DNA from 2 places in the Arthrobacter sp. KKT183 genome. Region 1 is predicted to be linked to the other one. Evidence: predicted binding sites of a transcription regulator. Region 1 holds the regulator's gene; the other holds the start of a gene.
What was found. Region 1 encodes LexA, which represses DNA repair genes until DNA is damaged. Its sites were predicted from a motif close to TCGAACANNTGTTCGA; they were not measured.
Positions count from the first base shown of each region.

Region 2: ACZ2GY_RS13835 (HNH endonuclease signature motif containing protein) is a predicted target of LexA. The motif match lies at 1,404-1,419, and genes of this name have one in related genera.

Region 1 is NZ_CM145770.1:1,233,465-1,236,875, forward strand. Features, by position in the region: gene ACZ2GY_RS05875 (ATP-dependent DNA helicase) at 1-1,529, shown strand, start outside; gene lexA (transcriptional repressor LexA) at 1,550-2,281, opposite strand; gene ACZ2GY_RS05885 (LysM peptidoglycan-binding domain-containing protein) at 2,572-2,961, shown strand; gene ACZ2GY_RS05890 (histidinol-phosphate transaminase) at 3,082-3,411, shown strand, end outside.
Region 2 is NZ_CM145770.1:2,910,924-2,914,334, reverse strand. Features, by position in the region: gene ACZ2GY_RS13835 (HNH endonuclease signature motif containing protein) at 1-1,390, opposite strand, end outside; gene ACZ2GY_RS13830 (DUF4235 domain-containing protein) at 1,491-1,751, opposite strand; TPP riboswitch at 1,894-2,009, shown strand; gene ACZ2GY_RS13825 (ECF transporter S component) at 2,065-2,676, shown strand; gene ACZ2GY_RS13820 (ABC transporter ATP-binding protein) at 2,678-3,411, shown strand, end outside.

The DNA.
Region 1 (3,411 bases):
AATGGGCGGAAGAAACGGAGACCGGGGATCGGGACGAACTCCTTCCCGGTGTCAGCGACCGGGCCTGGCGCCAGGTATCCGTGTCCAGCATGGAGTGCCTTGGTGCGCAGAAGTGTCCCGTTGCTGAGGAATGCTTCAGTGAGCGCGCACGGGAGAGGGCAGGAAAAGCGGACATTGTCATCACCAACCATGCGCTGCTGGCGATCAACGCTTTCGAGGGGCTGGCGGTCCTTCCGGAGCACGACGTAGTGGTCATTGACGAGGCGCACGAGCTACACGACCGCGTCACGTCTGCGGTGTCTGGGCAACTGTCAGGAGCACTGATCGGCGCTGCGGCCTCAGCGGCGAGGCGCCATCTCGGTTCCAACACGGACACATTGGCGGCCGCACAGGATGCCTTCGAGAACGCGTTCGACGCTCAGCCCACGGGTCTGATGGCTGGGGGACTGGACGAGTTGCAGGAACTCGCGCTCGTGCAATTGCGGGAGTCATGCCGCCTGGCGCTGTCCGAATCGAGTTCCGACGGGTCCTCCCAGTCGGCAGACGGTGGCCGCCAGATGGCACGCTCACGGCTGTTGGTATTGCTCGAATTGTCCGAACGGATGGTCGCAGCAGGTGGCGCGGGCGAAGTGCTCTGGTCGAGTCGGCCAAGTACCTTTACACCGGGCTCCGGTTACTCCGCGGCTGATGACTCCTCGCCTGCCACGATCAGCATTGCGCCGCTGTCGGTTGCCGGGCGTCTCAGGCGGGGATTGTTCGAGGACCACACGGTTGTGCTCACGTCAGCTACGCTCGCAATCGGCTCGGAGTTCGGACCGGTTGCCGGGTCCCTCGGTTTGACGGGCGAGGGAGCGCCGTCATGGACCGGCGTGGACGTTGGCAGCCCATTCGACTACCCCCGACAGGGTGTCCTGTACGTCGCCAAGGACCTGCCCAAACCGGGCCGCGGGACTTCCGGGGAACAACTTGATGAGCTGGAGGCGCTCATCAAAGCCTCCCGCGGAGGAGCGCTGGGACTGTTCTCCTCGCGGCGTGCGGCGGAGGACGCTGCCGACGCGTTGAGGGACCGGCTCGACGTTGAGATTCTCTGTCAGGGTGAATCTTCCATGTCCGCGCTGGTGAAGCAGTTTTCAGAGGAGCCCGACACCTGCCTGTTCGGCACTATGTCGCTGTGGCAGGGCGTCGATGTGCCTGGAACTGCCTGCCGGCTTGTCACCATCGACCGCATACCGTTTCCCCGACCTGATGATCCACTCATGACTGCGCGGACCCGAGCTGTCGCAAAGGCCGGAGGCAACGGATTCATGAATGTTTCCGCTACCCATGCCGCCGTTCGTCTTGCGCAGGGAGCCGGCCGTCTCATCCGCTCCCACGATGATCGAGGCATGGTGGCAGTACTGGACTCCCGGCTGGCAACCGCGGGCTACGGCGGCTTCCTCAGGGCTGCGCTACCGCCGTTTTGGTCGACGACGGACCGCGCAACGGCGCTCGGGGTCCTCTCCCGGCTCGCTGAGACGCAGCGCGCCTAGCACCATGCCGCGCGCCTCGGTCAGAGCGCACGCATCACCGAGACAACTTTGCCCATGATGGTGGCGTGGTCACCGAGTATCGGCTCGTAATTGGTGTTCTGCGGCAGAAGCCAGGTGTGACCGTCACGCTGCCGGAAGGTCTTCACTGTGGCCTCATCATCGAGGAGTGCTGCCACCACATCGCCGTTCTCGGCTGTGCTCTGCTGGCGGACCACTACCCAGTCTCCGTCGCAGATCGCTGCATCAATCATGGAGTCACCTGAAACACGCAGCATGAACAGATCGCCGTGCCCGACGAGCTGCCGGGGCAGTGGCATGACATCCTCAACAACCTGATCCGCCAGAATAGGACCTCCGGCTGCAATCCGTCCGACCAGCGGGACCATTGCCGCGTCGACGGCCGACGATGCCCGCGCAGGTTCCTCCCTTTCGGCGGAGGAGGGCAGCGCACGCGGTGTGCTGTCACCGAGCGTGAGAGGAAGCAGGATTTCCATCGCTCGCGGGCGCTTGGGATCGCGGCGGATGTAACCCATGCGTTCCAGCTGTGAAAGCTGGTGCGTGACGCTGGACAGACTCGCAAGCCCTACGGTGTCACCGATCTCGCGCATTGAGGGCGGGTAGCCGTGCGCAGCTACGCTGCGCTGAATTGTCTCGAGAATTTTTGTCTGACGTGCTGTCATTCCCTTTGGCATGGCCCTGCCGCGCGGCCTTCCGCGTCCGCGCTTCGCATCGGGCGAAGGCACCTCTGCCATGTCCTTTGCCGCACTGAGATCTGCCACGAGATGCATCCCTTCCTCCGGCCGGGCCCGGACTGCCGGCTCGCCAACCATTTTTGTCAGTGGCGGGTGATGAGCTGGTTTGTGAAGCAGCCGGACCGTCACCCTTGACAGCAACGCTAGGGGAGGCGGGACGTGTTTTCAAACATTTGTTCGAGTGAGTCTCGACAATATTAGTTTACAAGTGCTAATAATAAGTGCAGAGGAATAGAACACAGCTTCGAACAAAGCTGTGGGAGATCCACACAACGAGAAAGGTGGACGCCATGTCTACGCTCCATATCGCAGGATCAGCTTCCGTACTTCACCCAGAGGACCGTGAGAATAACGGGCCGGCTGCGGCGCCGCGCCTTCATCTCACCCGTCGCGGCTGGGTGGTTCTGGTGGCAATTCCGGTCGCATTGCTTGTTGCCGTACTGCTGGTGGTTGCTTCGTTCTTCACCTCCCAGGCGCAGGCAGCGACAGCCGGCGGTGACCTCACGGACACTGTCCGGGTCAGTGTTGCATCGGGGGAGACACTCTGGGCTCTTGCTGCCGAGTACGCGCCGGAACGTGATCCGCGAGCCGTCGTTGAGGAAATCGTCGAACTGAATGTTCTAGGCTCGTCGACCGTGCAGGCCGGGCAGTCGCTTCATATTCCGGTTGGAAATCCATAAGGAGCGGATCTGCTTCCGCACAGCGGTAGGCGCGCTGATTCTTCACAGGTTGGCTCGTAACAGTTCGCCCGGCTTCAGCGGAATTCTTCGTGGCGGATGGGGCGGCCTTAAACTCTCATGGTGACCGATCCGCTAGAACGCCTTAACAGACTGCCGATCCGCGAGAATCTGCGCGGCCTTCGACCATACGGTGCGCCCCAGATCGATGTGCCCATTCTGCTGAACGTCAATGAGAACACCCATGGCGTTCCGGAGGATGTTCGCAGTGCAATTGTTGAAGCAGTCGAGGGCGCCGTGGCGGGGCTGAATCGCTACCCTGACCGGGAGTTCACCGTGCTTCGCGAACATCTCGCCACGTACCTAGGGCACGGACTCACCGCGGACAACATCTGGGCGGCGAATGGATCCAATGAGGTTTTGCAGCACGTCCTCCTCGCGTTCGGCGGACCG
Region 2 (3,411 bases), 1.7 Mb from region 1:
TGCCGGTGTCAGAGCGCGCGAGGTGGTTGTGGATGGCTTGTTCTACTTGCCAGTAGCGGTTGCGTCTGGGTGTTCGTTGCGGGTCGTGGTATTTGGGTGGTGTGAACCAGGGGATTCCGTGGACTGATGTGACTGTCCAGTTTCCTTCGTGGATCTGGTGGTGGTGTCGGGTGCAGAGCAGCACGCCGTCGCTGATGTTGGTGGTCCCGCCTGCAGCCCAGGGAATGATGTGGTGGGCTTCGCACCAGGTTGCGGGCGTGGTGCAGTCGGGGAACGCGCAGCCCTTGTCGCGTGCGACCAGTGCCCGTCGCAGATGCGGTGGGAAGAGACGTTGGGTGCGGCCGATGTCCAAGACCTGACCCTTCCCGCCGAGGACGAGCGGGAGGATGTCGGCGTCGCAGGCGAGTTTGCGGATGCTGCGGGCACTTATCTGTTGGGCGAAGACCGAATGCCCGTCATGTCCACCGTGTCCGACGTTTCCGCTGCTTGTCAGGTCGTTCAGGAGGTCGCGGTAGTTGATGGTGACCATTACCTGGGGTCGGTGTCCTCCGGTCGCTGGAAGACCATCACCTGCCAGTGCGATCCGGCATGCTGAAACCAGCCCGTCGAGCAGGTTCTGTTCACGGGTCGGCTCGTCGGGCGCTGAAACGGTGCCCTGAGTTCTGGGGTTGGTGGCGGTGTTCATGACGGTGATGAGGTGTTCGTATTGTTCGTCGGTGGCGCCGATTTCCATGAAGTGCAGGCCGTGGCGCCTACCGCGCAGGAACACACCCTGCCTGGCACGCAGGGTTTTTTCGGTGGGCTCGGTGCCGTCCTGGTCGATGATGTCTTCCCAGCGTTGGGCGAGGGCCCGTAGGACGTCTTCGTCGGACTCAACGGCCTGGCGGACCAGGTGCTCCTCCATGGCATCCAGCTCACGGCCGGTCGCGACGGCGGACACCCGGTGTACGGCGTTGCGGATGATGGTCGCAGCACGGCTGCTCACCGCTCCGGCACTGGTGGCTTCAGCCAGCACGCCCAGGGTGGGCACGAGCGCGGCTCCCGGCCCGGGAACCTCGGGCAGGACGTCGTGTCCGAGGCGTAACCGGCGGTTGGCTTCGGAGCGGCTGATACCGATTTTCGCCCGCAAATAGTCCGCAGTGTTCTTGTACGGATCTAGGGCGTCAACGGTAGCGAGTTGGTGGTCCTCAGCGGCACGGGCAACCACAGTCTGCAAGTGATCGACCAGGTTGGAGAGCTGCTCGACCTCCACCAGGGTCACCGCGGCCTCCTGCGGGCTAAGCGTCAGGTATGTCGATTCCAGCTGCTGCGCAAAGACCTGTAGGTCCGAACGCATTCCATCCAGGAGAGACGTGTCCTCCGGGCGGGGTTCGAGCAGTGCGACGGCCATACCCAAAATTTTATCGAACACGTGTACTAACCGCGACCGAAAACCACCAATGTGCAGGACAAGTCAACCGGACTTATCCACAGGCCTGCAAAGGAGTGGCCTAGGTGAGGTGGCGGGTGCGCTCGTAGCGGTGGATGGCCCGCTGCGTGGTGCGGTTGGTGAGCACGCGGATGGTGGTGCTGACCGAACCCGAGATCACGGCGAACGCCAGCGCCGACCGGAGGCTGTTCTCCAGACCCTCTTTGTCCTTCGGTGGCTCGTTCCCGGTGGCACGCTTCCAGATGAAGTCCACCAGTTGCGTGCCCACGAGGCCCGCTCCGATGCCCAGTCCAACGCCCATCAGTTTGAAAATCGTGTTCATGGTGCCTCTTTCAGTCGGCTTGGCTTTGGTCCCAGCCTAGCGTTATAGCGGTGATCCATGGAGGGTCCGTGGGTCATCCAGGGACAACCACAATTACGACGACGGCCCCGGCACGGCCCCCGGTGTAGAGTTGGTATCGCTCAAACAACGACAGGGGAGCGCAACCACGTAGGTGGTGGGCGCTGAGAGTGCGGATCACCGCAGACCCTCGAACCTGATCCGGTTAGTACCGGCGAAGGGAGTCGAGTTCTCGAGGCTTCACGGCGTCCTGCCGGAAAGCCTTCCCCTCCTGTACCCAGGAGGATCAACAATCATGACTGCAACACAAAGCATTACCCCGTCCCAATCCCGGCGCCGCTATGAGTGGCGTGTCGTCGATATTGTGGTCGCCTCGGTCATCGCGGTGGCCGTGGGCGTCATCTTCTTCGCCTGGTCCGCCGGTTACAGCGGCATTGCCGCGGTAACAGCTGCCTTTCCGCCTCTCGCCGGGCTGTACTCAGGCGGCTGGCTCATTGCCGGGGTGCTGGGCGGACTCATCATTCGCAAGCCAGGCGCTGCCATCTACTGCGAGGTACTTGCGGCGGCCGTGTCTGCGCTGATCGGAACGCAGTTCGGCATGGCGGTCCTTCTCTCCGGGCTGGTCCAGGGCATTGGCGCGGAACTGATTTTCGCACTGTTCCTCTACAAACGCTGGAACCTCGGCGTAGCTCTGCTCGCAGGTCTGGGCGCCGGACTTGCCCTCGCCATCAGCGAAAACATCATGTACAACGTCGAGTGGACCTTGGACTACAAGTTGATGTACGGAGTCTTCGCCGCCATTTCCGGTGTTGTGCTCGCCGGTCTGCTGCCGTGGCTTGCCACGCGCGGCCTTGCAAAGACCGGTGCCCTGTCCGCGTTTGCCGCAGGCCGCACGGCAGACGTCTAGCATGACCGCCGTCGCTGAGCCCGTCCCGGCGTCGATCACAGCGAAGGGCTGGGGCTGGCGCCACCCCGGACGAACACGCTGGGCCGTCCGAAACATCGACCTGACGATCGAGCCGGGTCAGCGTGTCCTCCTCCTCGGCGCTTCCGGCGCCGGAAAGTCCACACTGCTGCATGGACTCGCCGGCGTCCTGGGAGATCAGGACGAGGGCGAGCAGGCCGGCGAACTCACTATCGACGGCGTCAGCCCGGCTGACTCACGAGGCCGCTCCGGGCTGGTGCTCCAGGACCCGGACAGCCAACTGGTGCTCGCCCGGGTCGGCGACGAAGTGGCGTTCGGTGCCGAAAACCTGGCCGTGCCGCGGAACGAAATCTGGCCACGCGTACGCCAGTCGCTGGACGACGTCGGCCTCGATGTCCCGCTGAATTCCTCCACCACCGCGCTGTCCGGCGGTCAGAAGCAGCGGCTGGCGCTTGCAGCAGTCCTCGCGATGCAACCCGGGTTGCTGCTCCTTGACGAGCCGACCGCCAACCTGGATCCTGCCGGAGTACTGGAAGTGCGTGATGCCGTTCTCCGCGTACTCAACCGAACCTCGGCGACGCTCGTTGTGGTGGAGCACCGAGTTGAGATCTGGGCTGACGTCGTTGATCGGGTAGTGGTGCTCGATTCGGACGGCGGCATCCTCGCCGATGGTGCTCCGGCTACAGTGCTCCGGCACGAATCCACGCGGGCCAGGCT